Regions from separate parts of the Pseudolabrys sp. FHR47 genome, predicted to be linked through region 2. Evidence: riboswitches for the same ligand, from Rfam matches in the RefSeq annotation. Region 2 holds a riboswitch; the other holds the start of a gene.

Region 1 (16,328 bases), 2.2 Mb from region 2:
TGCCTGTTGTAAACATAGGCCGGCCCTCCGCTGTCGCCTTGACAAGAGTCGGCCACACCGATGCCGGCGCAAAACATCCGATCGGTAACGGCGCCGCGATAAGCGTCGTTGCATCTGTCGCGGCTGACCACAGGCACCACCGCCAACAGCAGATTGCCGGAGACGGGAGCGTTGGCGGCGAATGAGGAAGTGCCCCAGCCGATGATGAGCACGCGGTCGTCGGCGCGCAGTGCGGATTGCGCAAGTTCATCGGAAGCGATCGACGCCGGCGTGCCCGGTAACGGTTCGGCGAACCGCAACAAGGCAAGATCGTTCTCCGGCACGCCGCCCGCGGAGACGCGATAGTCGGGATGCAACGTGACATGAACGACCGGCTTACTCACGCCGCCTCGGTACAGCACGTTCGTTCCGACAAGAATCTGCAGCTTCTCCGGCACTATCGGCATCGCCCGCGCGGTTCCATCCCCGCGCGCGGCGGCGACGCAATGCGCCGCGGTCAAGACCCAGCGCGGATTGATCAAGACCCCGCCGCAGAAATGCCCTTGTTGCTGCGGCACGCCGGCGACACCGATGGACACCATATTGTTGACCGCGCGCTCGGGCACGATACGGGCGAAACCTTGAAAGGCCGGTGCAGGACTAGCCGACCGCAAGCTCTCTACACGCCGCTCATACAAGTTTTCCACGCGCGGCAGCGAGCGCTGGAGATCCTCTTCTGCACATGCCATCCCCGCAGCGATAACGAGCATAAGCGGGCCGGCGAACCAGCGTAGCGAAAGATATCCGCTCATTCGCCGGGCCCTCCATTGGCTTGGATCGCGCTCTTGATCCACGGCACGAAGTGCTGGACGTCGAGATAGACGTTTGTCTTCTCGACCTCGGATGGACACACCGCCGGCCACGACACGATGCCACCCAGATAGCGAACACCCTTGGCATCATAGAGGATGAGCGGACCGCCACCGAAACGGTAACAGGTGTCATGATGAGGCAGCAGTGATGCGGCGCAGAACACACCGGTGCCTTTAAGCCTCGAATAGTTGCCGTTGGCGAAACAGTCGTCGTCGCGAATTACCGCTTCCAACCCTTGTTGCGTCTCGCCGAGCTGACGCCGCGTTAGGCTGAGGTTGGCGACGCCCCAGCCGGCGAGGAGCGCGATCTGACCAGATTGCGTTCTGATCGGGGGCCCTTCGAGCTTCAGCGGCGGACCGAAATCACGCTTCTTCGTGTCGATGCGCAGGAGCGCGATGTCGTTCATTAACGTCCGGGGATTATAGGCCGGATGCGGGACAACTTTCGTCACGACTGCTCTTGGACCAGGCTGCGACAGCCGCGATGTATCGAAAAGCACATAGGGCTGCGGGTCGACCGGCCAGCGCCGCCGCCAAGCGAAGACGCAGTGCGCCGCCGTCACAACCCATTGCGGAGCAATGCGTGTGCCGGCACAGAGATAGCTTTCCTGCAGCGAGCGTTTGCCCTCCGCGATTGCGACAAGAAAGGGGAGGAGTCGCGCGGGCGCAGGTTCCGGCGATACCTCCGTCCCGAACCCGGCGTCCGGCCCAAGCGGAGCCAAGGTACGACCGTTATCGCGTGGCAACGGTCGCAGTGCCGGGTTTGGTGGAAATGTCGAAGGTGCCTTGAACGTCTCGTTGAGATCACGAAGGATGTCTTCCTCACGCGAGATCGCCGACCCTCGCTCGGGCAAGGCGAGCAGTGACAAGAATATAGCGAGTGCGAGCAATGCGCGCGTCACTGTGACCTCCGCCTGTCGTCCATATGAACGCCACGCACGAGGCGCCGCGGCGACACGACGATTCGCGACTTCCTTACTGCCGTCCGTTGGCTGGCCTTGGGGGCGGTGGCGGGCGCCGCTGTATCGCTGGTTGCGGGCGAGGTCGCAGCCGCTGTGCCGGTCGTGAGGTCTTCGCCATTCTGATTTGGCTTGGCGCTGCCGTTCGGGGCAGTGGCGATAACGGCGCCGTTTTCGGTAATGCCCTTGTAGCGGATCAGCTTGTAGCCGTTCATCTCGCTCGGCCGGTAGGTGCGTTCGCACACGCCCTCGCATTCGTAGCGGGTCGACGACTCCAGGACCGTGAAGGTCGTCGCGGCCCCTTGCACAAATCCGGTGAACAGGCGGATGTGTCGCTGCGGCCAGTCGAAGGCATCGCCGGGCTTGAGGGCGTCGATGCTATCGACTTCGACAGCAACATCGAGCAGGCCGCTGGTACCGCGCTTCTCGATGCCCCAGGCTCGCGACACGAAGCCGGAACAGTCGACGCCGGCGGAGTCGGCGAAGATGCAGTAGTTGTATTCCGCCTGCCGGCAGGTGCAGAGGCTGCCCGCGAGCGCGCCCCATTCGGTGCGCGTCCGGAAGGTCTGCGGTGTGTCCTCACCGCCCCAGCGGTAGGGCATAGGACCTATCGTCGTGCCAATCAGAGCTTCGGAGAAGTGTCGCGGCCTGAGCCATATGTAGGAACGGGCCGGATCGCAACGGTTCTCGATGCCGGGGCGCAGGAAATTCTCGCGCTGCATAACCCAGTTGACGGACAGGTAGGCTCGTGCGTTCTCCAGGACTTTTGCGCGCGTGATCTTTGGTGCGGCGACATCCAGTTCCACAGATTCGGTGCTGTCGTTGAACGGCGTCGAGGTGTCGCCCTGCACCGACGTATCGATCGCGATCTCTCGAAGCTTGCGCGACAGACCGCGCAGTTCGGTATCTCCTGGACGACGATTGCCACGCGGCGGAGCGGTGAAGTCGTATTCGTCGATCTTGACGCCCTCGCCTGTCGGCCGCAGAACGCGCAGCAACCCGCCGGCTGTGATGGCGAGGAAGTTTCGCGGCACTTCCTCGAAATTGTCGAGCGGAACATAGGCGACGCCGGTCAGCCGGCCGGCCTTGTCGAAGCGCTGCACGAAAACGCGGACCTGCAAGGCCGGCTTGACCGCGACGATTTCCTCGGTGGCGACGAAGCGGTTGTCGCCATTGCCGATCGATATTTCGTGAGCCTGTGCCAGCCGGCCGCCGGCGAGCGAGCGGACGGTGAGCGGATGTGAGATGCTCTGCCGCTCGTCGTTGACGACAAGCTCCTGCGGGTTCCGGCGTATTAGCCGCCTCGCGCGCTGCGCGGCGTCCGAAACATTCGGCGTGATCGTCAAAGTCGTGGCGGTGGCCGGGTCAATGCTGCGCGGGATGGCGATCTGCATGCGATGACCGGCGTCTATCAGGCGGATCGCCGTCGGCTGACCGACAATGTCCTCGGTGTCGAAGCCACCCGGGAATTTGGCGCGGCCGAGAACGCGGCCGTCGTCGTCGAAGAACACAAGAGCATTGTCGAGCGGGTCGCGCACCGCCATCAGCCCGTCGCGGACCCACATGAACTGGTCTGGTACTTGCCCGATCTGTTCCGGTGCAGTGCGGATCAAGTTGAGCGTGTGAATGACCGGCTCGGCCCTCACGGAAGGCGGCAATGGCGATCGGACCACGGCAGGAGGCGCGACATCTGGTTCCGTCACCGGCGGCAGCATCGGCGGTCCGACCGGGGTGGACTCCCACAAACGTCGTGAAGGGGGCTCGCCGGCCGGCGGCGACGGTCGCTCATCGACGCGCGGCGCGGCGTTGCGAACCACTTGTAATTGCGTCCGTTCGCGGAGCTGCGCTTGCACGCCCTCGACGGCGACAAAAGCGAGGGCGACGGGGAGCGCCACGCGCAGAAACAGCGATGTCGACAACAAGCCGCCTGCCATCATCGAACCTCCCCCGGTAGTAAATATGTACTACGGATTTAGTTTGTACATTCTAGCTACCTTTACGTGTGCCGAAATCGGGATGCTGAATTAACGCTAAGGATGATGGTTAAGGCACGAACGGAGCGGAGCGGACGTGGCAACGAGCGCGCCGCAATGCCCGAGACATCCGGCGGATAAGCCCGGTAATCAGTTTGTGCGCAGGATGTGATTGTCCCAGCGAACCTTGGTCGTCACCGCGCGATCCTTCGTATCGAGCACAACGACCTGCCCCTCGCCCGACGTCGCGAGAAAGCCGCCATCGCGTGGCGCAAGACCGCAACCATCGGCCAGTGCAGCCGTGCGAACGACGCGGCCGGCAGTGTCGACAATCACGATCAGGTTTCCATGCGGCGCTGAAATCGCGACATGATCGCCGTCATTGCTGCTGGCGACCGAGCCGACATAGTTCTGCATGGCCTGCAAATGCTTCGCGGGCATATCGAGCAGCCGCAGACCGATCTCGCGCCCGACCTTGCCGATCAACGGCGGCAGGTCGCTCTGTGCGCCCTCGTATTGGCAACCGAACCAAAGGTCGCCGCTTCGGTCAAATGTCATGTGGCGCAGCGACAATTGTCGCCAGCGCGGCTCGCAGGCATGTCGTTCGACGAGCGTACCGCTGCGCCGATCGAGGAAAACGATCGAAGGCTCCATGCTGTCGAGGTTCAGCTTGGCGCGGCCGAAATCGGGGTGGGTCTCGATGCCGCCATTGGCGATCGCCAGTGTACGGCCGTCCGGGGTCAGCAGAATCTCATGCGGGCCGATGCCGTGCGTTTCGAATTCGCCGAGACGCCGGAATCCGTCCGATGCATCGTAGATACCGACCACGCCGCGCGCGGCGTCGAAATCGTTCTCCGTCGCATAGAGCAACCGGCCATCCCGCGAGAAGACGCCGTGACCGTAGAAATGCCGTCCGGCGGCGCTCACAATGGTGAAGGGTGTCTGCCGCCTTGAAGGGTCCATGACCAGCGCGAACGTTCCCGGGCGGCGCGCAAAGACCACGATGCGGGCACTCACCGGGCAGACCGTGGCGTCATGCGCGCGCGCCGGACAGTCTTCGAGATGAAGAATGGTGCCGTCTTCGGTGAACAGCGCGACGGCGAAAGCGCCGTCGGATTTCTGACAGGCGGAGACATAAAGCGCGTCGCTGCGGGCAAGCGCCTCCTGACGGAACGGGGCGAGGCCCGCCAGAAACGCGGCGCCGCAGGCTGTCACGAAACTACGCCGGTCAATCATGATCAATCACCGTCGGCGGAGGAAAAGCCGACCGACAGGCCGAGCGATTGCGACACGTCCTGTCCGATCAGCTTCTGCAGGCTTTGCGTCAGGATCACCGTGTAACCGAGCGCGCGATATTGCCGGGTGTCCACGATGGCCTGTTCCAGGGGCAGCGTGATCTGGGCGATGGCGCGGTCGGCATTGCCGAATTCGAACATGACCGAGTTCTGGAACGAAGCCGCTTCGGCAGGCAACAGCTCCCCGATGCGCGATCGTTCGAACAGATTCTGCAGACCGTTGAAATTCGCCTGGATCGAAGCGACGGTCAGACCGGACCGCCAGTACGGCACCATTTTTGGCCGGGCGCTCGATATGTCGCTGCCAAGCATGGGCTTCAACCGGGTGTCGCGGATCGCCTCGAAACCGTGGACCAACACACCGACAATCTGGTTCAGGACTTCTTGCTCGGTCCGATAGGTGGCATTGCCGGGGCCGGGATTTGCGAAGCCCGCGAAGCCGCCGGGAACCTGCCACTGCGCACTCAGCTTGTCCGATATGGTCGCCAGATTGCGGAGGATGGCCAAGGCATAACGGCACCTGAAAGTATTGGCCTTGGTAACGAGCTCTTCCGATTCCGCGTCGAACATCACGTATTCGAGTGCCCCGAGACCCTGAACCGCGACGCTCTTGGCATAAAGCGAGGCCGGGTCCGCCGCGCTCTCGTCCTGCCCGGCCAGCAAGGCCTGAACCTGTCGCAGGGCGATGCCGCGGCGGTCGGGCCAGAACAGAAAGCGTTCAAGTTGATTGTCGCGCAGCACGGGCCCGAACCGGACCATCTCGATTTCAGACCAGGCGCTGACAATATCCGCGAACCGCGCGCGCGCCGCATCAAGGCGCTGCTGGCCCGGCGCGGCGCACAATTCGCCGATCGCATCGCGGCCCCGGCTCGTTTCAACGGCAAGTCTGGCATAGGCGGGTTGGAAGTAGCGTGTGACCGCCAGCGCTGCGACCTCCCGGGGCTGCACCCGCTGAGCAGTCGCCTTGTCAGTCTCCGCGACAAAGATAACGAGGGTCAGCGCGAACAGCAGGCGAATCGCCATCACAACGACTCCAGGAATCGTATCAGCGCGTCGCGGTCTGCCTTGCGCATGGCGGCAACCGCATCGCGCGCCTTTTGCGCCTCGCCACCATGCCACAAAATGGCTTCAAGCAGATTGCGCGCTCGACCGTCATGCAAGAAGTAGGTATGGCCGCTGACGATCTGGGTCAGCCCGATACCCCAAAGCGGCGGCGTGCGCCATTCCTGGCCATCGGCATCGCCATCGGGCCGGCCGTCGGCCAGACCTTCACCCATATCGTGGAGGAGAAAGTCCGAATAAGGCCAAATCAACTGGAAGCGGTGCGCGGCATGCGGTGCATCGCGCCGCGTCACGTATTTCGGCCTGTGGCACGACGTGCAACCGGCGGCGTAGAACAGTTGCTTGCCGGCGAGCACTTGCGGATCGTCGATATCGCGGCGCGCGGGCACTGCGAGGTTCTGCGAATAGAATGTCACGAGGGCGAGGACCGGATCGGGTGCTTCGGTATCGCCGAGCCTCGGTTGCACACCATCCGGCGCGTCGCGGCACACCGTCTGCTTTTCGGTGCAGTCGCCCCATGATGCCGGCGCGAGCGGAGTCGATATACCGATGTCGCCGGAGAAGGCGCCCGCGCTCTGATGCTTGATGCTCGGTTTCGAGGCCTTCCAGCCGAACCGGCCGAGAACCAGCTTGCCATTGTCGTCGAGGACGTAACTTGGCTTGCCTGAGATTCCGTCATCGTCCCGATCGCCGGGATCGGCCTGCGCAACGATATCAGCTTCATGAATTTGCTCGACCAGGCCTAGTCCGATCATCGGCGGTGCAATGCGCGGCGACAGCCTCACCTCCGGATCCATCGGCCCGTAACCGAGATCGGCGACGCGATAGGCTGGCTTGCGCAGCGACACCTCGGTCCCGTCGCCGAGTTTCACCGGCACTTCTGTGTAGTCGATGACCATCCGGCCCTCGCCCGGCAGTCCCGGAACGGCGAAGTTCTGCAACTGACCGCCATAGGTCGGCTCCGGAATCGTCAGCAGTCGCTTGTCGGCAAGGGCTTGGCGTTCGGCGTCCGAACGCGGCGGCACCGAAAGCCGCAGAAACAGCGAGACCGCATCCTCATCCGGAGTTTCGGGCGGCCGGCCGCGGCCGTCCTTCAGGTGGCAATGCTGGCACGCACGCGCATTGAACAAGGGACCGAGCCCATCGGACGCCTGGGTTGAGGATGGCGACGAGACCCAGAGCTTGCGGAATAAAGCATTGCCGAGCTTGAAATCGCTCTCCTGCTGAAAGCTCAGATTGGCCGACGAATGCGAGAATGAATCCGGCCCAATCAGTTTGCGCGACGTTGCGGCGCCTGCCGGCAGAGCCTCGAACGGCTCAGCCTTGCTGAAATCATCGGTCGGCCGGGTTATGGCACGGACGCGGGCGGCATCGCCGTCGCCAAGATCGGACCGCCCGGCCTGTCCGGCCGCCGCGAATGTCGGCGTCAACAGTGCCAACATAAATAGAGCGCATTGCAGACGCTTCACTGTCGTAGCGGATGACTCTTCCGCCCTCCGAATTATCGATACGCCACGGCAAATGCCGTGGCGTATCGCACTGGACTGTCCGGCGTTCTGCTTCCGGAACGCCGGTCGAATGCATTCATTTGAACACGGCGTTCGGGTTGTCGAGGCTGTCGGATTTTTCGAAGGCCACTTCGCCGAGATCGAGCACCGCAACCGCCCGTTCGATCGATTTTGTTTGATCGATGAGCGCGTCGATCGCCGCCTGCACCACCGCGTTGCCCTCCTTGTTGCCCTCTCCGATCATCTGATCGTAGGCTTCTTTCTCGCGCGCACGTTTGTCGATCACCTGGAACTTCACGACAGTGGCGTCGAGCTTGCCCTTGATCTCGCGGTCAAGTGCTGCGTCCTTGGCCGCCACCAATTGAGCGATCGACGCGCCTTTAATCACCTTGCCGTTCGAGCGCTTGTAGGTGCCGAGATAGACGTTGCGAATGCCGATGGCATCGTAGAGGTGCGAGACGTGCGTGTTGTCGGAGAAGCAATCGTGCTCTTCTTCCGGATCGTGCAGCAGCAGACCGAGCTTCATGCGCTCGCCCGCGAGTTCGCCGTATGACAGCGAGCCCATACCCTTGAGGATCGTCGCCAGGCCGGCCTTGGGTTCGCCATCGAGCAGGTTCTTGCGCGCGGCACCATCCTTGCGCCAGTTGGCGACCATCTCTTCGAGGTCGGCAACAAGCAGTGCGCTGGCCACGGCGAGATACTTCGCGCGGCGGTCACAATTGCCCCCGGTGCACTTCTTCATATCGAAGTCGGTGTAAGGACGCGTGCCCGCACCGGCATCGGTGCCGTTGATATCCTGTCCCCACAGCAGGAATTCGATGGCGTGATATCCCGTCGCCACATTCGCCTCGACCTTGCCGGCTTCATGGAGAACTTCCGACAGCAATTCCGGGGTGATCTGCGAGGCGTCGACTTCCTTGCCGACAACCGTCAGCTTCTTGTTGGCGATCACATTTGCCGCGTAGAGCGGATTTTTGTCGGACTCCTTGCCGTATTTCGCATCGACATAGTCGATCAATCCTTCGTCGAGCGGCCACGCATTCACGCGCCCCTCCCAAGCATCCACAATCGGATTGCCGAAGCGATAGACCTCGGTCTGCATATAGGGAATGCGCGCTGCCTTCCACGCCGCACGCGCCGTATCGAGCGCCTTCTTGCTCGGATTTGCGATCAGCGACTTGATCGCGGCATCGAGCGCTTTCGCCGCAACCAGCGAATCCTCATACCCGGCGAGCGCGATGTCGGCGTAAGTCGTCAGAACCGCCTTGGCGCCGGGCGTCTGCGCCGCGGCAGGCATCACACCGTACAGCGCAATAAAAACGGTCGCTATCAACAGTCGCAAATGCGCAATCATTTTCATTCTCCATCGAGACCAGCCGCAAAGGCATGAGCGGTGACGCGGCCGAAATATGCACGATACGATCGACGTTACTACCACCAACGCACGTTTTTGATGACGAAATATCTCTTTCAACTTATTCCAATCTGAAAGTGCGACGCGGCTCATACCTTCAGCCGACTCGTGAATGAAAGCGCGTCATTCGTTCGACTCGGCACGCACCATGAATGTGGCAGCAATCAGCGGCGCCGCAGGATGCGTCCGTCGCGCTTGTTCACCGAGTCACATCGTGTGTGTTTGGTCGATCATTCGGCGTCATCGACGAGCAGGATCGATAGCGACCGCGTGTTCGATCCTTCGTGTCGAACTCCTACTCGCGCGGCGACCGCAGCCGGCACTCGCAGGGCGCTGGCTCGCCCATCGCGAAGCCGCCGCCTGCTCATCGCAGTCATCGACGGGCCACTAGGCCCGCAATCAACAGACGCCGATTCGCGACACAGAATTTTTCCGCCGCCGCATTGACACTCGGGGCGAACGGGATACTAAATGTAGTTGTCACGGTCCTCTGAATCGCAAGATCAGGGGCCAAGAGGGAAGCCGGTGCGCCCAGTGTCCAAGGACAAAAGGGCAAGGCCGGCGCTGCCCCCGCAACTGTAAGCGGCGAGCCGACGTCGACAGTAAAGCCACTGAATCTCATCGGATTCGGGAAGGCCAGACGAACGCTACGACCCGCGAGCCAGGAGACCTGCCGTGACCAGATGTACGTCCTCGGGCGGGGTGCCCCGGTGGATCGCCAACGGCTTTCCGTAACGGGGAATGCTGCGCGCGAACCTTCGGCTCCGCTCCAACATATGGAATGAGCCGATGTCTCTCGCGCATGATGTTTCCTACTCGTCGAACATTGTTGTTCCCGTCCCGTCGGCAACCTCCACCCCTGCAGAGCCCGGCTACCAGGTCATCCGCCGCAATGGCGCGGTCACGGCTTTCGACGCATCGAAGATCTCTGTTGCCCTGACCAAGGCGTTCCTCGCGGTCGAGGGCCACAGCGCGGCGGCCTCGCGCCGCGTGCATGACATCGTCGAGGCATTGACCGGGCAGATCGTCGCCGGTCTCACCCGCCGCGCCGATGCCGGGCGCACCTTCCATATCGAGGACATTCAGGATCAGGTCGAACTGGCGCTCATGCGTGGTGAGCATCACAAGGTCGCGCGCGCCTATGTGCTTTATCGCGAGGAGCGCGCGCAGGAGCGCGCCAAGGCCAGGCCAGCGTCGACAACTGTCGTTGCCATTCCGGTGCTGCGAACCAAGCTCGACGACGGCTCCCTTATCTCGCTCGACACCGCGCGGCTCGATGCCGTGATCGCGGAAGCCTGCGCCGGACTCGACGGCGTTTCCGTGGAGGCGATCGCCACCGAAACCCACCGCAATCTCTATGACGGCATCTCACTCGACGAACTGGCGCTGGCGCCGATCCTTGCCGCCCGCACTTTGATTGAAACTGAGCCGAACTATTCGAAAGTGAGCGCGCGGCTACTGCTCGACAAATTGCGCCGCGAGGCGCTGAGCTTCGTTTCCGGCCATCCGCGTGAAGCGACGCAGGCGGAGATGAGCGCACGCTATGCCGAATACTTCGCACTCTATATCAAGTCCGGAATTGTCAATGAACTGCTCGATCCCGAACTCGGCCGCTTCGACATCGCCCGGCTCGCCGCCGCGCTCAAGCCCGAGCGTGACCTGCAATTCGACTATCTCGGCTTCCAGACGCTCTACGACCGTTATTTCCTGCATGTACGCGGCACGCGTTTCGAACTGCCGCAGGCCTTCTTCATGCGCGTGGCGATGGGTCTGGCGCTGCGCGAGATCGACCGCGAGGCCCGTGCCATCGAGTTCTACGATCTGTTGTCGTCCTTCGCCTTCATGGCTTCGACACCGACCTTGTTCAACGCCGGCACAACGCGGCCGCAACTCTCGTCCTGCTTCCTGACCACCGTCGCCGACGATCTCGACGGCATCTTCAAGGCGATCAAGGATAATGCCCTGCTCGCCAAATATTCCGGCGGCCTCGGCAATGACTGGACCAATGTCCGTGGCCTGGGCGCACACATCAAGGGCACCAATGGCGAAAGCCAGGGCGTCGTGCCATTCCTGAAGGTCGCCAACGACACTGCCATCGCCGTGAACCAGGGCGGTAAGCGGAAGGGCGCGGTCTGCGCCTATCTCGAGACCTGGCACGTCGACATCGAGGAGTTCCTCGACCTGCGCAAGAATACCGGCGACGACCGTCGCCGCACCCATGACATGAACACAGCGAACTGGGTGCCGGACCTGTTCATGGAGCGCGTTGCAACGGACGCCGGCTGGACCCTGTTCTCGCCGGACGAGACGCCCGATCTGCACGACCTTTACGGCCCGGCCTTCAAGGCCGCTTACGAGACCTATGAGGCCAAGGCGGCGCGCGGCGAGATCAAGGTGTTCAAGCAGGTGCGCGCTTCGGATTTGTGGCGCCGCATGCTCACTATGTTGTTCGAGACCGGACATCCCTGGGTCACCTTCAAGGACCCGTGCAACATCCGTTCGCCGCAGGGCCACGTCGGCGTGGTGCATTCGTCCAATCTCTGCACCGAAATCACACTGAACACCTCGGCCGACGAAGTTGCAGTGTGCAATCTCGGCTCGATCAATCTCTTCGCCCATGTCGGCCCGAACGGGCTCGATCACGCCAGGCTGGCGCATACCGTGACCACGGCGATGCGCATGCTCGACAATGTGATCGACATCAATTTCTACACCATCCCGGAGGCACGACGCTCGAACCTGCGCCATCGCCCCGTCGGGCTCGGTATCATGGGCTTTCAGGATGCCTTGCAGGCTTTACGGCTGCCCTATGCATCCGATGCTGCTGTGGCCTTCGCCGACGAGAGCATGGAAGCGATCTCGTTCCACGCCATTTCGGCCTCCTGCGATCTCGCCGCCGAGCGCGGCCGCTATCCGAGTTTCGACGGCTCGCTCTGGTCGAAGGGAATCCTGCCGATCGATTCCATCCAATTGCTGGACGATGCCCGCGGCGGGCTCGATCTCGACCGCTCGGCGCGATTGAAGTGGGACGAACTGCGCGAGCGCGTGAAGAAGGTCGGCATGCGCAACTCCAACACCATGGCGATCGCGCCGACGGCGACGATCTCCAACATCTGCGGCGTGTCGCAATCGATCGAGCCCGGCTACCAGAACCTCTACGTCAAATCGAACATGTCGGGCGACTTCACGGTCGTGAACGAAGCGCTGGTGCGCGACCTCAAGGCGCGCGGCCTGTGGGACGAGGTCATGGTGTCGGATCTCAAATATTTCGACGGCAGCCTCGGCCAGATCGACCGCATCCCGAGCGACCTCAAGGCGCTCTATGCCACCGCCTTCGAGATCGACTCCTCCTGGCTCATCGAAGCCGCGGCGCGGCGGCAGAAGTGGATCGACCAGGCGCAGTCGCTCAATCTCTATATCGCCAATCCGTCGGGCAAGAAACTCGACGCACTCTATCGCCTTGCCTGGCAGCGCGGGCTTAAGACGACCTACTACCTGCGCTCGCGCTCGGCCACGCATGTCGAGAAATCGACGCTCAAGGGCACAGACGGCAAGCTCAATGCGGTGTCCGCCCTCACCACTGCGGTTGCGATCAGTGCCGACATGCCGGCATGCCGGATCGACGATCCGACCTGCGAGGCCTGCCAGTAAGACCAAACCAAGGAACAAGAACAATGCTCGACTGGTCCGAAACCACGAACACATCCGCTCCGCCGAGCGCCCTGCCGAACGACGGCGCCGGCCAACCGACGGGTCTCGGCGAAATCGACCGCAACGGCGCCCGTGTCTCGGTCGATCAAAAACGGATGATCAACTGCCGCGCCGACGTCAATCAGCTCCTGCCGCTCAAATACAAATGGGCGTGGGAGAAGTATCTTTCCGGCTGCAACAACCATTGGATGCCGACCGAAGTCTCGATGCAGGCCGATATCGCGCTCTGGAAGTCGCGCGACGGCCTGACCGAGGACGAGCGCCGTGCCATCAAGCGCAATCTCGGCTTCTTCGCCGCCTCGGAAAGCCTCGTCGCCAACAACATCGTGCTGGCGATCTACCGCCACCTCACCAATCCGGAATGCCGGCAGTATCTATTGCGGCAGGCCTTCGAGGAGGCCGTACACACGCACACCTTCCAGTACATCGTCGAAAGCCTCGGCCTCGACGAAGGCGAGTTGTTCAACATGTACCGCGAGGTGCCTTCGATCACCGACAAGGCGGCCTGGGCGCTGAAACATACGCAGCATCTCGACGACCCCGACTTCAAGACCGGCACGCCGGAGAACGATCAGGCTTTCCTGCGCGACCTCGTCGCCTTCTATGTGATCTTCGAAGGCATGTGGTTCTACACCGGCTTTGCACAGATCCTGTCGCTCGGCCGCCGCAACAAGATGATCGGCATCGCCGAGCAGTACCAATACATTCTGCGCGATGAATCGATCCACCTGAACTTCGGCATCGACGTCATCAACCAGATCAAGATCGAGAACCCGCACCTCTGGACCAAAACATTCCAGGACGAAGTGAGAGCGATGATCTCGGACGCGGCGGAACTTGAAGCCGCCTATGGCCGCGATACCATGCCGCGCGGCTTCCTGGGGCTGAATGCGGCGCTCTGCGAGCAATATATGCACTTCATCGCCAACCGCCGCTGCGCGCAGCTTGGCCTCGCGCCGGTCTTCGCTGAAGCCGACAACCCGTTCCCATGGATGTCGGAAGCAATGGACCTCAAGAAGGAGAAGAACTTCTTCGAGACCCGCGTGATCGAGTATCAGAACGGCGGCGCACTGAGTTGGGACTGATCAGGCCAGCGCCTTCTCTTCGCCGATCTTCAACGCGTCGCGTAGCGGTAACTCCGGCACGTCTTTGCCGGTGAAATGCCGAAAGGCGTCGACGCCTTGATAGAAGAAGAGTTCGTAGCCGCTGAGCAAATCGAGCCCGGCGGCGCCGGCCGCGACCATGAATGGCGTATCGACCGGCGTGTAGACGGCATCGAAGGCCCAGCGCCGCCCGGCGATCGTTGCTTCCGGAAACGGGCAGCCGCCGATGCCGACCATGCCGATCGGCGTCGAGTTGACGAGGCCTTCGGCGTCTTTCGCCGCCTCTTCGATGGTGGCTGCCGTCGTCACCGTCGTGGCCGAGGGCAACGCCCGCAGTGCTTGCGCCAGCGCGCTCGACTTCGCCGCGTCGATGTCGAACAACCGGAGCTCGGAGGCGCCGAGCTGACAAAGTGCAAAGGCAATAGCGCGACCGACGCCGCCGGTCCCAGCCATCGCCACGCGGCCCGGCGGCCGCTGCCCGAAGTGGTGACGATAGGCCGCCATGAAACCCGAATAATCCGTATTCCAGCCGACCGGCCGCTTGGCTCCGAACAACACCGTATTGCAGGCGCCGATGGCGCGAACCGCCGGATCGGGCACGTCGATATATGCGTTGACCCGCTCTTTATAGGGATAGGTGATGTTCACCCCGCGATAGCCGGCCGTCTCGGCGGAGGCCAGCACCGCCTCGAACGAGGCGCCGCGATCGGCCGGCCGCAGCAGGTCATAGGTCACGCTCAGACCCACAAGCCGTCCTGCAATCCGATGCAGGGCCGGCGAACTGGATGCAGCGATATTGTCGCCGATCAGCCCCAGTTTGATGGGGGATGAAGTCATGCGGGCCTCCGGATACGTGCGCGGCGCAATCTCGCATAGGAGGCCTTATTCAACAACTGAGATTTTGGCTTTAATCAGATGATTTTTGTATGACCCGTCAAACGATCTTGCCGACCGCCAGAGCGTGCTCCAGGCCGCCGTTGATATGGGCTTTCAGAACCTCCCCCGCCTTGGCCGCGTCGCGCTTGAGCGCGCATTGCATCAGCTGTTTGTGCTCGCGAGCGGCGATGTCGCCGCGGTCGGTCAGGGCCAGCACCTGGTAGCGCAGATATTTGTCGAACACCGCGCCGTGCGTTTCCATCAGTTCGCACGAGCCGCAGGCCGAGATCAGCGCCTGGTGAAACTCCCAATCATAGCGCTTCCAGGTTTCAGCATCCGGGCTGCCTTCGCTTTTCTTCTTCTCCTCCATCGCGGCAAGCTTGTGGTGGGCGGCAACGACGCGCGCCTCCCATTCCATGTCGCCGCTCTGGAACGACTGGGCGATGGCATGCACCTCGAGCAGCAGGCGCAGCGATGCGATGTCCTTGAGATCTTCGGCTGACACCGGCGCTACTTCGAATCCGCGCTGGCCTTCGGCCACCACCAGCTTTTCCGACGCCAAGCGGCTCAGCACCTCGCGCAAGGTGCTGACGCTGACGCCGTAATCGTCTTTCAGCCGTTCCAGCTTGAGCTTCTCGCTCGGCTTCAGGCGGCCGAACAGGATGTCGTTGCGGATGCGGCGGTAGGCGCGTTCGCCGATGGTGCCTTCGTCGATCATGGAGGTGGTCCGGGCCATGCTTACGAAACCAGCGCGCCGGTCTTGAGCGTGTGCTGCACGCAATCGCGGATATGGGTGACGAGGACCGCGGTCGCAGTTTTCCAGTCGCGTTTGAGCGCGGCATCAAGCAGTTCGCGATGTTCGCGTGCCGCCGCCTCGCCACGGAAAACGACGGCGATGATCTGGTAGCGCAGATATTTGTCGAAGATCGCCGAATGCGCCTCCAGCAGCGCCTTCGATCCACAACAGGAAATCAGCGCGTGGTGGAATTCCCAATCGTAGCGCTTCCAGGTCTCGGTCTGCGTGCGATCGCCGGCGAGCAGCTTCTTTTCGAGCGCCGCCAGCTTGTGATGCGCCGCGACGACCCGTCCCTCCCACTCGATATCGCCGTTCTCGATCGACTGGCGCAGCGCGTGACACTCAAGCAGCTCGCGCATTTGCGCGATCTCGTGCCAGCGGTCGGCGGAAACCGGCGTCACCTCGAAGCCCCGCTGCCCCTCGGCAACGATCAGGCCCTCGACCAGCAGCCGGTTCAGCAGTTCGCGCAAGGTGGCGATGCTGGTCTCGTATTGGGTGCTAAGCCGTTCAAGACGCAGCCTTTGTCCGGGCGTGAGGCGGCCAAAGATAATGTCGGAGCGGATGCGCCGGTAGGTACGCTCGCCGACGGTCTCAGCTATGTCGGCTATGGGCAGCAAAGGACACCCTCATCTGACAAAACACAGAATATACGATCCTTACCATGGAACTGCAGAACACCTCAACTGACGGCTAATGCCTGCCATTTGCCATCTCATCGAATCTTTATTGCGACCATATGGAGATAAAATCATCTGATATTTTTGAATTTAACGATTGATT
Region 2 (16,328 bases):
TGACCTCTATGGTGACGGTGGCCTTGTCCGGCAGTAGCGCGCCACGCCAGCGCCGCGGCCGAAACGGCGAGATCGGCGTCAGCGCCAGCAGAGGCGCGTTGATCGGAATGATCGCGCCTTGCGCCGATAAATTATAGGCGGTCGAGCCCGCGGGTGTCGCCACCAGAACGCCGTCGGCGACCAGTTCGGCGAGCCGCTCCTTGCCGTCGATAAGGATGCGCAGGCGCGCGGCCTGCGCGCTTTGCCGGAACAGCGACACTTCGTTGATGGCGCGCCGCTCGTGGACGCCGCCCTGGTCGTCGCGGGCTTCCATCACCAGCGGATGGATGACCGTCGTATGCGCCGCGGCGAGACGCTCGCGCAGGCCGTCGATGGAAAACTCGTTCATCAGAAAGCCGACTGTGCCGCGGTGCATGCCATAGATCGGCTTGGCCGACGTCATGAAGCGGTGCAGCGTCTGCAGCATCAGGCCGTCGCCGCCGAGCGCCACGATGACGTCGGCGTCCTTCGGATCGACATTGTCGTAGCGCGCCTCGAGCTGAACGATGGCGGCGCGCGCTTCCGGCGTCGGGCTGGCGACGAAGGCGATGCGCTTGAAGGAGGAGGCCGAGGGGCTCATGGGCTTGTGAGAATTGGGGGCTTTTGAGAAACCGGTCCCGCGCAAAAAGTTCTACGCAAGTCCCTGTCAGGCATTCGATTTCCGGCGTCCCTTTATACGACTTGGGTCCGGCTTGTCGAGGCGCGGGCCCGTCACGCTCTTTTTCGGCGTCGGGCCGGCAAAGACCGGGATCTGGAAACGCCGCCGATACTGGCCGGGCGCCAGACCGGTGGTCCGCTTGAACAGGCGGCGGAAAAAGGCTGGATCTTCGTAGCCGACACGCCAGGCGATCGCATCGGCGGACTCGTCGGTGCGTTCGAGCCGCCGCTTGGCGTCCTCGACCCGCAAACGTTGCACATAGTCGATCGGTGCATAGCCCGTCGCGCCCCTGAAGCGCCGCTTGAAGGTACGTTCGGCGAGCCCCGACCGGCGGATCATCTCGTCCACCGGATTGGCGATGGCAAAGTGTGTGGCGAGCCAGTCCTGCGCCGACGCGATGATGGCGTCGCCGTGATGTCTCGGCCCATCGAAGACGATGTAGGGCGCGAGGCCGTCGTGGTGCCACTGCAACGCAAAGAACCGCGCGATCGTCTGCGCAGCGGCAGCGCCGACATAACGTGCGATCAGATAGAGCACGAGATCGTGCCACGTCATCGACGCGCCCGACGTGACGAACTCCTGGCGTTGGCCGGATATGACAAGAACGCGCTCGGGATCGATCGGCACCCTCGGATATGTTTTGCGGAATGCATCGGCATAGCCGAAATGGACAGTCGCTTCGATGCCATCGAACAAGCCGGTTTCGGCGAGCAGAAACACGCCCGAACAGGCCGAACACAAAACTGCGCCGCGTGCGTTCTGCGCGCGCAGCCAATCGACCAGCTCGGGATAACGGCCGATTTCCCAGATGCCGCCGCGCAGGACGACGGACGGCACGATCACGATATCGGTCTGCTTGACGTCCGCGATCGTGGCGCTCGGCGCGACCGGCAGGCCGCTCGCCAAGGTCACCGGCTCCTTTTGAATGGCGACGATGTCGACCTTGAACGGCGGTCTCCGCGGAAGCGCCGCATCGGCGCCCGACAGCATTCGAAAAGAGTTCAGCACGTCGAACAGGCCGGTGATACTTGAAACGGCGCCGTCGGGAAGGGCGACGAGGCTGACGTGGAGCGGACGCTCGGACTTGGCCATCGGGAGCTCCGTTCAAGGCGCGTTGGCACAAATGAACCGGTTTTGGCGAACCTGCCACTCAAATCGCTGGCCGACAACGGTCACAAGCGCGCTACAGGGCGGGCGCCGGGCCCGCCGCAGCGATGGAGATGACGATGGCCCTCGACGAAGGCAAATTGAACGATCTGGTGACCAGGCTGGTCGGCGACATTTCGGCTGGCTATGGCGGCGTCATGGTGGCGCTCGGCGACAAGCTGGGCCTCTACAAGGCGATGGCCGGCGCCGGCCCGCTCAGCTCGGAAGAGCTGGCGCGGCGTAGCGGCTGCGCCGAGCGTTATGTACGCGAGTGGCTCAACTCGCAGGCCGCCGGCGGTTACGTGACCTATCATCCGCGCAGCGCCACTTATGAACTGACGCCGGAGCAGGCTTATGCGCTGGCCGACGAGGACAGTCCGGTCTATCTCGCCCCGGCCTGGCAGGTCGTGGCCTCGATGTGGGCCGATGAGCCGAAATCGCGTGAAGCGATCCGCACCGGCAAGGGCGTTGCCTGGGGCGATCACGACGAGCGTCTGTTCTGCGGCGTCGCCGCGTTCTATCGCAACGCCTATCGCGGCAGCCTGTTGCAGCAATGGCTGCCATCGCTCGACGGCGTGGTCGACAAGCTTGAGCGCGGCGCGCGTGTCGCCGACATCGGCTGCGGCTTCGGCCACTCGACGATGCTGATGGCGCAGGCCTTCCCGAAATCTCGCTTCTTTGGCTTCGATTACCATGCCGGTTCGGTCAAGGCGGCGACCGAGGCGGCGCGCGAGGCCGGCCTGTCGGACCGCGTCGGCTTCGCGCAGGCCGACGCGACGGCCTATCCGGGGCACGGTTACGACCTAATCTGCTTCTTCGACTGTCTGCACGACATGGGCCGTCCGGTCGAAGCGGCGGCCTATGCCGCCAAGCGTCTGGCCAAGAACGGCACGGTGATGCTGATCGAGCCGCTGGCCGGCGACCGCGTCGAAGACAATCTCAATCCGGTCGGGCGCCTGTACTACTCGGCCTCGACGACGATGTGCTGCGCGCACGCTATCGCGGAGCAGGGCACGCATGTGCTGGGCGCGCAGGCCGGACACGGGCGTCTCGCCGACGTGTTCAAGGCGGCCGGCTTTGCGCATTTCCGGCAGGCGATGCAGACGCCGTTCAATCTGGTCCTTGAAGCCCGTCTCTGACCGGCGTTCAAACGGAGCGAGGACCGGAGCGATCCGGTCCTCGCTTTTGATGGTGTTGACGGGGCGCTAAAGTGAGTATCGCCGCCCCGGGCTTTGACATGGGAGTTAGAACTCCTTCCAGTCGGTGTCGGCCACAGGGGCCTCGATCTTCCTGGCCGCGCCGCCGCTGCCGGTGTGCTTGAGCCGCACGACCAGCTTGGACGCCGATTTGGCCGCAGCCGGCCTGACCGGCGCGACCACAGCTTTGGCAACCGTAGGCTTGGCCATTGCCGGTTTGGCCGCCTTTTCGATCGGAGAGGTCGCGCGCGAAGCGGCACGTTCCTCCTGTCCGAGTTGGAAGAACGCGACCTGTTCGTCCATCGTCTTGGCCTGATACTCAAGGGTCTTAGCGGTGGCGGCGTTCTCTTCGACCAAAGCCGAGTTCTGCTGCGTCGCCTCGTCCATCTGGGTCAGCGCGCGATTGATCTGATCGATGCCGGTGGCCTGCTCGGAGGAGGCATTGGCGATCTCGGACACGACCATGGCCACCTTCTTGATCGACTCGACGATCTCGGTGAGCGAATGGCCGGCACGATTGACCAGGTCAACACCGTCCTTCACCTGGCCGTTCGAATTGGTGATCAGGTCCTTGATATCCTTCGCGGCCTGCGACGAGCGCTGTGCCAGGCTGCGCACTTCGGAGGCGACCACCGCGAAGCCGCGGCCGGCTTCACCGGCACGGGCCGCTTCGACCGCGGCGTTGAGCGCGAGCAGGTTGGTCTGGCGCGCGATCTCGTCGATCACGCCGATGATGTCCGAAATCTTGCGCGAGGACTCCTCGATCTTGGCCATGGCCTCGACCGTCTTGGCCACGATCTGGCCGCCCCGGTCCGCGACGTCGCGGGTGTCGTTGGCGGAGCGGCTCGCCTCCTGGGCATTCTCGGCGTTGCGGCGCACTGTCGAAGCGAGTTCTTCCATCGCCGCCGAAGTCTCTTCCAGGCTCGCAGCCTGCTCTTCGGTGCGCTGCGACAGATCGGTGGTCGAGGTCGAGATTTCAGCCGAGGCGTTTGTAACCTCGCGGCCCGAGGCTTTGATCTCCTGGATAATCGCACGAACCCTGTCGGCCATCTGCTGAACCGATGACGCAATCTGGCCGACTTCGTCCTTGCGGTTCGTGTTGGGCACGACAACGGCGAAATTGCCGTCGGCGATGCTGTCGAGAGGGGCGAGCAATGTGCGAAGCGGCCGGGCGATCCAGGCGGTGCCGGCGAACGCCGCGAGAACCATAATGAGAACCGTGAGGAGCCCAAGCGCGACCGTTACGGTGGTGGCTACCGTGGCCGCCTCGTTGACGTGGGCCTGAGCCTCATCCGCCGATTTTCGGGCCGAGTCGACGATTTCCTCGGCATTCTTGTTGATGTCGAGCGCCGCGGGAATTGATGTTTTTGAGTTCTTGGTGATGCGGTTGTTCAGGTACTCGATTTTGGCATTCTCAACCTCGTTGAGCGGCTCGTACCGGGCCTTGGCCTGTTCGATGATCGCTAGCATTTCGCGCCGCGTGTCCACCAGCTCTTTCGCGACTCGGGCGTAGATGTCGCCATTGGCTTTCATCTTCTTGATCTGTTCGCTACGAGCGGGTGAGTTCGCCAGGCTGTCGATTCTGTCGAGGTGAGCATTGAATTCGGAATAGGCAGTCTGGAATTCGCCGTAGGATCTGTCGAGCGCTTCCTTGTCGGCGGCGGTTCGGCTCGATAGCGCGCCGACGCGCATGCCGCGCGCGGCGGCCTTTGTCAGTGCGGCTTCGGTGGACATTTCGCTGCGTTTGTCGCTGTTCTCGTTGGCGTTCTTGATCCAATTGCCGACGATGAGCTGGCTCGCAATGAGCCCGAGCACCAGCGTGATGGTGATCGAGGACAGCGCCGCCAATTTGGTGCCGATGCGGATATTTGAAACGCGAAGCATTGCGGGAACTCCAGAAGCGATAAGTTATGATTGCGGTTGATCGAAGGAGGCGGTTCCAGCAGGAACGCGCGCCGACATCGGACGCGGTGCGATGCGATGTCCCGCCGCCTCGGTGTTGCTGCGCGATCCTTCAGACATCGAGAACCGCGATTTCGGTTTGCTTCTCTTCGATGAGAAGATGGGCAAGATCGATGAGCGCGATCATGACATTTTCGTTCGACACGAGACCGGCCAGGAATTGGGTTCTTTGCGCGTCTCCGGTGCGGGGTACCGACTGGATCTGCGCCGGCGTCACCGACACGATGTCGAGCACCCGGTCGCCGATGAGGCCGACCTGGCGCTCGCCGATCTGCACGATGATGACGATGTGCAGCGGTGTCGTATCCGTCAGGCCTTGGCCGAAGCGGCAACGTAGGTCGATGATCGGCACAATGGCGCCGCGCAGATTGAGGACGCCCCGAACATAGTCGGGCTGTTTGGGCAGGTGGGTGATTTGCGACCAGCCCTTGATCTCACGCACGGCCATGATGTCGACGCCGTACTGTTCATCGCCGATGGCAAAGCTGATGAACTCGGTGATGGGGGCGGCAGCGGGCTTGGCTGGGGGTGGGGTGGGGGAAACAGACGTTACGGGGGCGGCGGGCGGCGACGCGATATAGGCCATTGTGGCTTCCTTCCAATGCCCTCCTGTGAACAGAACGCCTCCTGAATGAGCAACAGCGGGTGTCGCGCATTCACCCCAGTGGAGGCTCTCGTCATTGAGGGCAAGGCATAGGTAGCGACGTAATTTTAAATGGCGATTGAGTTTGCCCTTAATCCATATTGGTTTTTTTCGCTTAATTTACACGAGTGCGACGCGTGAGCGGTGCCGTCCGCGCTCGAAGAACGCAGCGACTGCAAGCCGTTGGCGCGATCTGACCGGCGCGATGCATCGCCAATTCACGTACCGAAGACGGGAGATGTCTGCGCGCGTCACCAGAGTCAAAGTCGCGAATTTTCGAATCATCCGCGTCGATACTCAGTCTTGAACTGCACTAAAAAGCGACAGCGCGGCGATCGGGGAGATCGCCGCGCCGCGCCGGATCGATGGCAGGGCCATCGATGACCTGAAGGGTTCTAGAACTCCTTCCAGTCGGTGTCGGTCATCGCGGTCTCGATCTTCCTGGCCGCGCCGCCGCTGCCGGTGTGCTTGAGCTGAACCACCGCCGGACGTTTGGTCGGGGCCGGCTTCGTCTCCGTCGCTTTGGTCTCGGGCTTGGTGATCTTGGCGGGCGAGGGCCTCTGCGCCATATCGCGCGCGATTGAGGAGCGGGCGGCCATCGCGGCTTCTTCCTGGCCCAGGTGGAAGAAGGCGACCTGTTCGTCCATCACCTTGGCCTGATGCTCGAGGGTCTTGGCGGTCGCCGCATTCTCCTCGACCAGCGCCGAGTTCTGCTGCGTCACCTCGTCCATCTGCGTCAGCGCTTTGTTGATCTGGTCGATACCGGTGGCCTGCTCGATGGAGGCATTGGCGATATCGGTCACGATATCCGCCACCTTCTTGATCGAGGTGACGATCTCGTTGAGCGAGGTGCCGGCCTGGTTCACCAGATCGACGCCTTCCTTCACCTGGACGCTGGAGTTGGTAATCAGGTCCTTGATGTCCTTCGCCGCTTGCGACGAGCGCTGCGCCAGGCTGCGGACTTCGGACGCGACGACGGCGAAACCACGGCCGGCTTCGCCCGCACGGGCCGCTTCGACCGCGGCGTTGAGTGCGAGCAGGTTCGTCTGGCGCGCGATCTCGTCGATGACACCGATGATGTCGGTGATCTTCTGCGAGGATTCCTCGATCTTGGCCATGGCCTCGACGGTCTTGGCCACGACCTGGCCGCCCCGATCGGCGACGTCACGGGTGTCGTTAGCCGAGCGGCTTGCTTCCTGGGCGTTCTCGGCATTGCGACGTACGGTCGAGGTCAGCTCTTCCATCGCGGCCGAGGTCTCCTCGAGGCTGGCGGCCTGTTCTTCGGTCCGCTGGGAGAGGTCGGTCGTGGAGGTCGATATCTCGGCCGAGGCGTTGGTCACTTCGCGGCCCGATGCCTTGATCTCCTGGATGATTTCACGCACGCGCGTGGCCATCTGTTGCACGGCATTGGCGATCTGGCCGACCTCGTCCTTGCGATCGGTGCCCGGTACCTTGACCGTGAAGTTGCCTTCGGCGATGTCGCCGAGCGGCTTGACCATTTCGCGCAGCGGCCTCGCAATGGTGAACGCGCCCATGATCGCCGAGATGACGAGGACGATGGCCGTCAGGATGGAAAGCCCGGTGCTGACGCGTTCGGCCAGCGCTTCGGTGCTATCGGCAGTCTCGAGCGCGACCTTGCGCGCCTTGGCGGCGCCGGTATCGGTTTCGTCGATGAGGTTCTCGGCCTTGTCGACGACGCCCAGGGACTGGCGAGCAATCACCAATTGCTCCTGATCGAGCGCGGCGATCTCGGGGTGATCGGCGGCCGCGGCGCCGAGACGCGTGCGGGTATCGAACACCTTGCGCTTGCCCTCGGCGATCTTTTTACCCATGGCTGCATACTCATCGACCAGTTTGAGCATGTTCTCGACGCGCGCGCGGTTTTCCGCCACGGTCATTTTGGCGATCAACGGCTCCGCCAGGGAGCGCGTCGCCTTTTGCATCTCATCAACGTCCTTGAGCGCGTTGTCCGTGTCCTGATGGTTGCGGCTGATGCGAACATCCTTGACCGCGATCTGCAGGCCACGCATGGCGGCCTTGGCCGCGACGATGCCGTTGCCAATGGCAACCTGGTTGTCGGCGTCGTTGCTGGCATTCTTGGCCTGGCGTGCAAGCATCATCTGCGCGGCTATAAGAACGACCATAAACAGAACACCAAGCCCCGACATGATCGATAATTTGAGGCCGATACTGATATTTGAAAGCTTGAACATTGATAGCTCCTGGCGATGGAAAGAGCGCGGTTGAAAGACACGAGTGTGGAGCGCCTGCGGTTCGTCACCGCAGCCGGGATTGAGAGAAGTCTCGCTCGGAGACTTTGTCAGGCGTCGAGAACGACGGTCCTGGAGTCCGTGCCGTCGTGGTCGGCAAGCAGATGCGGCAGGTCGATCAAGGCGATCATCACCTCCTCGTTCGACACCAGGCCGGCGAGGAACTTGGTCGAGTGGGTGTGACCGGTGCGCGGCACGGGCTGGATCTGAGCTGGCGTCACTGAGACGATGTCGAGCACGCGGTCGCCGATGAGGCCGATCTGGCGGTCGCCGATCTGGACGATGATCACGATATGCAGCGGCGAAGTTTCGGTCAGTCCTTGCCCAAAGCGGCATCGCAGATCGACGATCGGGACGATGGCGCCGCGCAGATTGAGCACGCCGCGCACGTAATCCGGTTGCTTGGGCAAGTGCGTGATGTCCGACCAGCCCTTGATCTCGCGCACGGCCATGATGTCGACGCCGTATTGCTCCTCGCCGATGGCGAAGCTGATGAACTCCGTGACGGCGGAGGTAGCCGTAACGGTTGCATGATTTGTGTCGATGGTTGTGGCATGTGCAACCAACGATGGTATCGGCATGGATGGGCTCGAGGAAGCTTGTGACATTCCAATGGGTCCTTATTGTCCCGGCAGGCAGACAACAGTCGACGAAATGCACGGCTTTACAGGCCGAACATGAGGGCTACGTGATCGGCTGATCAACGTCACAACCCCGTAGTATTAAAATACCTTGTTTACCTTAAATATTAATTGATTTTATTCATAATTTGTTTAGTTCATTGAGTTGTAAAATACAACCATTTAGAGTGCAATCGAAGAGGATTGAGTTGCAAATTGCCGAGCAAAAAGATCGCCTTGGCGAAAATCCGGAATTGCGGCGCCAGCGCGTTCTACAGGGAGGCGGGTGGATATTTGGGGCTGTATCGCAGCGGTCGATGTCGCTCACGCGCGAATCGAATCGCGTTCGTGCCACGCTCTGCGTTCTGTGATGCGCTGATCGCGGCAGGCAAAAAAGAACCGCCGGGCATTGCCCCGGCGGTTTAACAATGACGCTCGCAATCGTCGCCGGTTACGGCGCGTGCGGCGATCAGTAGGTGCCGGTGCCGTCAATCACCGATTTAAGCTCGACGTACTCCTTGCAGCTCGTATTGCCGCACAGCGAAGCCACCTTGGTCAGGTATTCCTTGGCCTTGACGCGGTTGCCCTGTTCAGCCTGCCACATGCCGTAATAGGACCATGTGCGGGTATGCTTCGGGTCGGCCTTCAGCGCTGCCTCGTACCAGATCTTCGATTGTTCGTAGTTACCCATGCGGCGGTTGGCATAGCCGATGTAGTTGGCGACATCGGGATTGTCGTCGCGGCCGAGCGCGTGCATGGCGGCAATGCCCTTGTCGTATTGACCGGCGAGGATCATGTCGCGGGCGGCACGATAGCCGCGGACAAATTCGTCATAGGCTTTTGCGTGAGCAAGCTGCTGTTCGGGCTGCTCGATCGCGCTGCCTTTCTTCTTTTCCTTTTTCTTGTCATCGGTCGGCGTGTCAGTTCCTGCCGCGTAGACAGCATTGAGGCCGACGGCGGTGACGAGCAGAGCCGCGGCAGCGACCGCGGGGAGGTGGCGGAAGAAGCGGGAGAGGATCATGGTGACTGGACCTCTTGGGTTGAACCGGCACAGCAACAGTAGGTTACGACAGTTTGACTGCCTGACGAGAAAAACATTCCGTGAAGCCGGTTTAATCCCTTACCCGCGAAATTTCGCTGTGGGGACGGCGCTTGACTCGTCCTGCGGTTCCATTGAATGATTTGCCTGTGCTGGTTCCCCGGGTCGCTCCGGGGACGAAAGAGGGAACACGGTTGGCCGCAATGTCGCCGGGCGATAGTTGTCGCTTAGCGATTTTGCGCATTCCGTGGCTGCCCCCGCAACTGTGAGCGGCGAGCCCGCGTCCGAACGGCCACTGGGAATTCTCCTCGGAGCTTGTCTCCTGCGAGAGCCTGGGAAGGCCGGACGCAACAAGGCGTTTTTAAAAGCGCCAGGCTATGACCCGCGAGCCAGGAGACCTGCCAGCGCAGTCACCCAACCGGTGGACGGGCGGTCCATACGGAGCGGCGCTTTCGCAGCGGTGACGTCAATGCCGGTGCGATGGTCCGTTGGAATGGTTTTTCCCGCGAACATCGGCAGGTGAGCGTCTCGAGGCGTCAATCGTCCGCGTTGCGTTCGCATGTTCCTCGCACCGGGTTTTGGTTTCACCCGGCGCGCCCGTTCGAGGACGGGCGCCATCGAAGGAATGTGCGTTATGGGGGCTCGTTTTCATCTGGCTGCCGCGAGTGCGGCGGCCGTCATTGCCGCGGTGCAGGCCGCATCGGCTCAACAATCCGAACCGGTCGTGCTGCCGGAGGTCTCGGTCAGCGCCACCGGCATAGCGACGCCGCTCGACCAGATCGGCAGCTCGGTGACGGTCATCACCGCCGCCGACATCGCCCGCACCCAGCGCCGCACGTTGCCGGACGTTTTGAACAATGTGCCCGGCCTCAACGTGGTGCAGACTGGCGGCCCGGGCGGGCAAACCGCGATCTTCATGCGCGGCACCAATTCGAACCACGTCAAGGTACTTCTCGACGGCATCGATATTGGCGATCCGACAACGCCGAACGGTGCGATCGATCTTGCCCATATCGCCACTGGCGACATCGAGCGCGTCGAGGTGCTGCGCGGGCCGCAGGGCGGTCTTTACGGCGCTAATGCCATCGGCGGCGTGATCTCGATCACCACCAGGAAAGGCGAGGGGCCGGCGAAGGCCACGGCCACGCTCGAAGGCGGCGCGCTCGGCACCTTCAACCAGTCGGCGGCGGTCAGCGGCGCCAAGGATCGCTTCGACTATGCCTTCAGCGTCGCGCATCTGCGCTCGACAAACATCGACGTCACGCCGACTTACGTGCTGCCGGCCGGGCAGGGTGCCAATCCGAATTCCTACGACAACATGACCTATTCGACCCGGCTCGGCGCGAAGGTGACGGACGATCTCAAAGTCAATCTCATCGGCCGTTATCTCGATGCCCGGCTCAAATACACCAACGACGATCCAAGCACATTTCCGACGGCGCCTTATGCGACCCGGTCCGATTACACCAGCAAGGCCTTCTTCGGCCGCGCCGAGGCTGTCTATGCCGCTTTCGATGGCCGCTTCATCAACACTGTGGGCGTCAACGTTTCCGATACGCAACGCACCAACAAGGACCCCAACGCCAATCCCGAAACGACCAATGACGGGACGCGCACGGCCGTGAATTGGCGCGGCGAGATCGCCGTCGCCAAGGGGCATACTCTGGTGATCGGTGCCGAGCGCTCGGACGAGCGCGCCAAGACGCAAACCTACGGGGCGTTCACCGGCACGCCGATTTCCTATTCGGCCAGCAACGGCAACACCGCCGGCTATGTCGAGATACAGTCGCAATTCGCCGAGCGCTTCTTCATCGTCGGCAATGTGCGCGTCGATGACGACGACATGTTCGGCAGCTACACGACCTGGCGCGTCGCGCCGGCTTTCGTCGTGCCGGGCAGCGAGACCAAGTTGAAGGGCAGCTACGGCACCGGCTTCAAGGCGCCGACCTTGTACGAGCTCTACGGCGTCGGCGACTACAGCTATGTCGGGAATCCAAACCTGAAGCCGGAAACCAGCAAAGGCTGGGAGCTCGGCTTCGAGCAGCCTTTGTTCGGCGACCGCCTGCGCTTCGGCGTCACTTACTTCCGCAACGACATCGAGAATCTGATCAACAGCGTGTTCACGCCGGTGAACACCTACGTCAATGTCGGCAAGGCCAAGACCGAAGGTTACGAAGCCTTCGTCGATATCAAGGCTAGCGACCGGCTCCGGTTCCGCGCCGATTACACGCGCACCGGCGCGACGGATGAGATCGCCAATACCGAGTTGCTGCGCCGGCCGAAGCACAAGGCCAATGTCACGGCGTCCTATCAGGCCAGCGATGCGCTCGGCCTTTCGGCGAGTGTTGTCTATGTCGGTCCGTGGATGGATTTCGACCGGCAGGGCCTTTGGTTCACGGCCCGCGATTTCCAAGGCTACACGGTGGTCAATATTGCCGCGAACTACGAGGTCAACAAGCAGGTCACGGTATTCGGCCGCGTCGATAACCTGTTCGACAAGCGCTACGAAGTGCCGGTCGGCTGGAAGGCGCCGGGTGTGGGCGTCTTTGGCGGTATCAAGGTCTCGACCCTGTAACGCCGAGGGAACAGCCTACCGCGCGGCCGCCGGCCGCGCGGTACACCTTCAAAAATTGGTAGGATGCCCCGGAAAGTGATTCCAGGGGGGCAACAATGCCACGTTCGCTACTGACCGCAGGTCTTGTGCTCATCGCGCTTGCAGTGGCGCCGGCGCGGGCCGACGATATTCTCGATGCCATCGAGCAGGGGCGTAAAGCCTACCAAGCCGGCGACATGACCGGCGCCAAGCAGTCGCTCGACCTTGCCTCGCAGTTGATCGCGCAAAAGAATGCCGAAGGCTATGTGGCGCTGTTGCCCGAACCGTTGTCCGGCTGGCAGGCCGACAAGGCGCAGACCAGCGCGGTCGGCGGCGCCATATTAGGCGGCGTCTCGGCGGCGAACCGTACTTACACCAACGCCAAGGGCGACACAGTGGAAGTTTCGATCACGGGCGATTCGGCGCTGGTGATGCAGTTCGCGCCGATGCTGAGTAATCCGGCGATGGCCGGTGCGTTCGGCAAGCTGATCCGTGTCGGCAGTCAGCGCGCGGTGCAAAACCCGGACGGCGATGTCATGATGGTCGTCGCCAACAAGTTCCTGATCAACGTTCAGGGCTCGGCGGATGCGGCGAGCAAGGTGGCCTACGCTCAGGCAATCGACGTCGCCAGGCTGTCAAAGATGTAGAGTGAAAGGGGATGGCGTTGCGGGTGCGATGGCTGATTGTCGGGGCGACGCTGTTCGTCGCCGGGTGCACGTCGGATGATGTCGGGCCGAGTCCGGCGGAGTTGCAGGCGCGCTGGGATGCCCAGAACGTCGCGCCGCAGAACTACAAGAACGACCTGCTGGCCTTCCTGCGCACTTATCTCAAAGAGCCGGTGGGCGTGCGCAATGCGCAGGCGTCGAAGCCGCTGCTGAAAAAAGTCGGGCCGGGCGATCGCTTCATTGTCTGCGTGCGTTTTCGCGAGCGCAAATCGGGCAACACTTACGCGCCGCCGAAAGACGGTGCAGCCACCTTCGTGTCGGGCAGGCTCGATCGTTTTCTGGATACGCCGCTGGAAGTCACGGCACTGTGCAAGGACGTGCCGCTGGAGCCGTTCCCCGAACTGGAGAAGCTGACGCCGTGACAGGATGTGCCGAGGCATAGCGGTGGCACGGAATCCGAAGCGACGAGAATCCGAGGCAACAAATAACTAATAACCGCCGGGGTGACCCGACGGTTCGCATTGTTCATTCAAAGGTCGAAGTTGTCCCCGGGCTGCGAGGCTACTTAACCTTGAGGTTCTCCGCCGACGTCTTGCCGCGGTTTTCGACGAGTTCGAACTGCACGGTCTGACCTTCGTTCAGCGTGCTAAGTCCGGCGCGTTCCACCGCCGAGATATGCACGAACACATCCTTGCCGCCCTCCTGCGGTTGGATGAAGCCGTAGCCCTTCGTCGGATTGAACCACTTCACGGTGCCCTGAGGCATGCTAGATCTCCGAGGTATTACGAGTAGTAGCAACGGCTCAGTTTGGCACAATCTTGAACCGCCGAACAAGCGTTCCGATTGCCTCCCGGCTGTGACAATTGGTTCAATTTTGGGCCAAATCGCAGGATTGGTGCAAAAATCGCAGCCAACGCGGGCGTGGTGCCGGATGAGGGGATTGAACCCCCGACCTTCGGTTTACAAAACCGCTGCTCTACCGCTGAGCTAATCCGGCGATTTCCGCCCGGATAGCGGATTACACCTGACAAATCAATTGTATGTCGTGCACCCGTGGCTGCCGCGGCCGGCCACCTGGATGGCCGCAAATGCCGCCGGCATCTCCGATCGAAATGCCTGAATGCAAACACCCCGCAGCCGGGAAGGCTGCGGGGTGCTGGTGCTCACGCTTCCGGCGACCGCATCAGGGCGCCGAATGGGTCATCACATCTGGGTAATGTCGCGATCCTTGGTCTCTGGCAGGAAGATCAGGGCCACGACGAAGCTCATCGCCGCGACCGCGATCGGGTACCAGAGGCCCGAGTAGATATTGCCGGTGGCCGCCACGATGGCGAACACGGTGGCTGGCAGGAAGCCGCCGAACCAGCCGTTGCCGATATGATAGGGCAGCGACAGGCCGGAGTAGCGGATCCGTGTCGGGAACAGTTCCACCAGCCAGGCGGCGATCGGGCCGTAGACCATGGTCACGTAGATGACCAGGATCGCGAGCAGGATGACCGTCATCGGGTAGTTGATGTCCTTCGGATCGGCGCTCGCCGGATAGCCGTGGGCCTTCACTGCCGCGGTGATCGCCGCCGGCGTCGCCGCCGGACCGGCAAGAACCTGCTCACCGATCTTCACGCTCGCCGGTGTACCGGCAGGCGCCGCCGTGTTGGCGTAGTTGACCGAGGCCGCCACCAAAGCCGCCTTGATTGTGTCGCAGGCGGTGGTGAACTTCTCGGTGCCCGTCGCCTTGAACTGGAACGAGCATTCCCTCGGGTCCGCCGTCACGACGATCGGCGAGCCGTTCAGCGCCGCTTCCAGCTTCGGGTTGGCGAAGTGGGTAAGGCCCTGGAAGATCGGAAAGTAGGTGATGACCGCGAGTGCGAAGCCCGCGAGCATGATCGGCTTGCGGCCGATCTTGTCCGACAGCCAGCCGAACAGGATGAAGAACGGCGTGCCGATGGCAAGCGCGATCACGATCATGATCTGTGCGTCGACGGCCGGGACCTTGATCGTCTGGGTCAGGAAGAACAGTGCATAGAACTGTCCGCCGTACCACACGACCGCTTCGCCGGCGGTGGCGCCGAGCAGCGCAAGGATCGCGATCTTGGCGTTCGACCACTGACCGAAGGCTTCCGTGAGCGGACGCTTCGAAGCCTTGCCTTCCGCCTTCATCTTCTGGAACAGCGGCGACTCGTTCAGCGAGAGCCGGATCCAGATCGAGACGATCAGCAACACGGACGATAGCAGGAATGGCAGCCGCCAGCCCCAGTCACCGAAAGCCTGTTCGCCCATGACCGTGCGGATGCCGAGGATCAGCAGCAGTGCCATGAACAGGCCGAGCGTGGCCGTGGTTTGAATCCACGAGGTGTAATAGCCGCGCTTGTCCTTCGGTGCGTGTTCGGCGACGTAAATCGCCGCGCCGCCATATTCACCGCCGAGCGCGAGGCCCTGAATGAGGCGCAAGGCGATCAACAGCACCGGCGCCATGATGCCCCACGTGCCATAGCCCGGCAGCACGCCGATGAAGAAGGTGCCCACGCCCATCAGGATCATGGTGATGAGGAAGGTGTATTTGCGTCCTATCATGTCGCCGAGGCGGCCGAAGATCAGCGCGCCGAAAGGACGCACCGCAAAGCCGGCGGCGAAGGCGAGCAGCGCGAAGATGAAGCCGACGTTCGGCGGCACATTGGCGAAGAAGTATTTCGCCAGGAAGGCGCCGAGGGTGCCGTAGATGTAGAAGTCGTACCACTCGAACACGGTGCCGAGTGAGGATGCGAAGATGACCTTCCGTTCTTCGGCGGTCATGCCGCGGTCGGTGAAACCGGTTACGGTTGTCGTTGTCATTGGCGTTTCCCCTGATGACGCGTTGCGCGTCGGTCTTTGGGCAGCGCCGCTGTTTGTTGATTTTCTTCGAGGCCGCCCTGACCGTTAGCGATACGCCGGGGGCGCAAAGCGCGTCATTGCGCCTCTGGTCTTACGTCCAAAGGTTGAATGCGCCGACTTAAGCTATTGAATTCGTATAGCAAAAATGCGCAATCGGCCGCCGGCCGGGCGGCGAATTTTCTTCCGGAAAAACGCTGGAAAGTTCCGTCTGGCGCCGTCCGTAAAGGCGCTAGAGACCGGTCGCGATGCGCTCCAGCACGTCGATAAGCCAGGCTGCGGACTGCAGCACAGCCAGGCGCTGCGCCAGTTTGGCCTTGCGGAAGGTCTCATTGAGAAGTTTGAGCGCGCGCTTGTGGCCCGGATGCGCCTGAGCGGCGGATTCGAGCCGATTCAGCCGCGAGAGCAAGGCTTCGCGGCGCTTCTCGACGTCGTCGTAACGCTGGCGGAAATTCTCGCGCTCGGTGGGGCCGGTCGTGCCACCGGTAGAAGACTGGCGATTTGGCATTCCGATTAAGTTTAACTGCTGTCGTTAACGTCGCCCCGACGGCCCTTGTCGTTGAAGACGGCGCGAAAATCAAGCCCATCCACGCTTTCGCGCCGCGTGCGGGATTAATGTTACCCGACGATTG

The links. A riboswitch is a leader RNA that binds a small molecule or an ion and turns the genes downstream of it on or off. The one in region 2 is predicted to bind cobalamin.
Positions count from the first base shown of each region.
Region 1: it holds a riboswitch for cobalamin, as region 2 does, so the genes downstream of both, E8Q40_RS19855 (ribonucleoside-diphosphate reductase subunit alpha) here and E8Q40_RS09350 (TonB-dependent siderophore receptor) in region 2, are expected to answer to the same signal.

Region 1 covers NZ_CP039740.1:4,069,414-4,085,741, forward strand. Annotated here, with positions in the region: gene E8Q40_RS19825 (serine protease) at 1-791, opposite strand, end outside; gene E8Q40_RS19830 (trypsin-like serine protease) at 788-1,753, opposite strand; gene E8Q40_RS22065 (hypothetical protein) at 1,750-3,747, opposite strand; gene E8Q40_RS19835 (DUF1513 domain-containing protein) at 3,934-5,019, opposite strand; gene E8Q40_RS19840 (imelysin family protein) at 5,022-6,101, opposite strand; gene E8Q40_RS19845 (di-heme oxidoredictase family protein) at 6,101-7,582, opposite strand; gene E8Q40_RS19850 (imelysin family protein) at 7,725-9,008, opposite strand; cobalamin riboswitch at 9,529-9,755, shown strand; gene E8Q40_RS19855 (ribonucleoside-diphosphate reductase subunit alpha) at 9,852-12,713, shown strand; gene E8Q40_RS19860 (ribonucleotide-diphosphate reductase subunit beta) at 12,737-13,858, shown strand; gene E8Q40_RS19865 (shikimate dehydrogenase) at 13,859-14,713, opposite strand; gene E8Q40_RS19870 (GntR family transcriptional regulator) at 14,811-15,488, opposite strand; gene E8Q40_RS19875 (GntR family transcriptional regulator) at 15,491-16,162, opposite strand.
Region 2 covers NZ_CP039740.1:1,891,160-1,907,487, forward strand. Annotated here, with positions in the region: gene E8Q40_RS09310 (NAD kinase) at 1-619, opposite strand, end outside; gene E8Q40_RS09315 (GlxA family transcriptional regulator) at 686-1,789, opposite strand; gene E8Q40_RS09320 (class I SAM-dependent methyltransferase) at 1,924-2,982, shown strand; gene E8Q40_RS09325 (methyl-accepting chemotaxis protein) at 3,088-4,923, opposite strand; gene E8Q40_RS09330 (chemotaxis protein CheW) at 5,054-5,587, opposite strand; gene E8Q40_RS22380 (methyl-accepting chemotaxis protein) at 6,040-7,857, opposite strand; gene E8Q40_RS09340 (chemotaxis protein CheW) at 7,965-8,495, opposite strand; gene E8Q40_RS09345 (tetratricopeptide repeat protein) at 9,004-9,555, opposite strand; cobalamin riboswitch at 9,710-9,994, shown strand; gene E8Q40_RS09350 (TonB-dependent siderophore receptor) at 10,208-12,148, shown strand; gene E8Q40_RS09355 (hypothetical protein) at 12,244-12,813, shown strand; gene E8Q40_RS09360 (hypothetical protein) at 12,825-13,253, shown strand; gene E8Q40_RS09365 (cold-shock protein) at 13,393-13,596, opposite strand; tRNA gene E8Q40_RS09370 (tRNA-Thr) at 13,754-13,828, opposite strand; gene E8Q40_RS09375 (MFS transporter) at 14,035-15,660, opposite strand; gene E8Q40_RS09380 (hypothetical protein) at 15,929-16,204, opposite strand.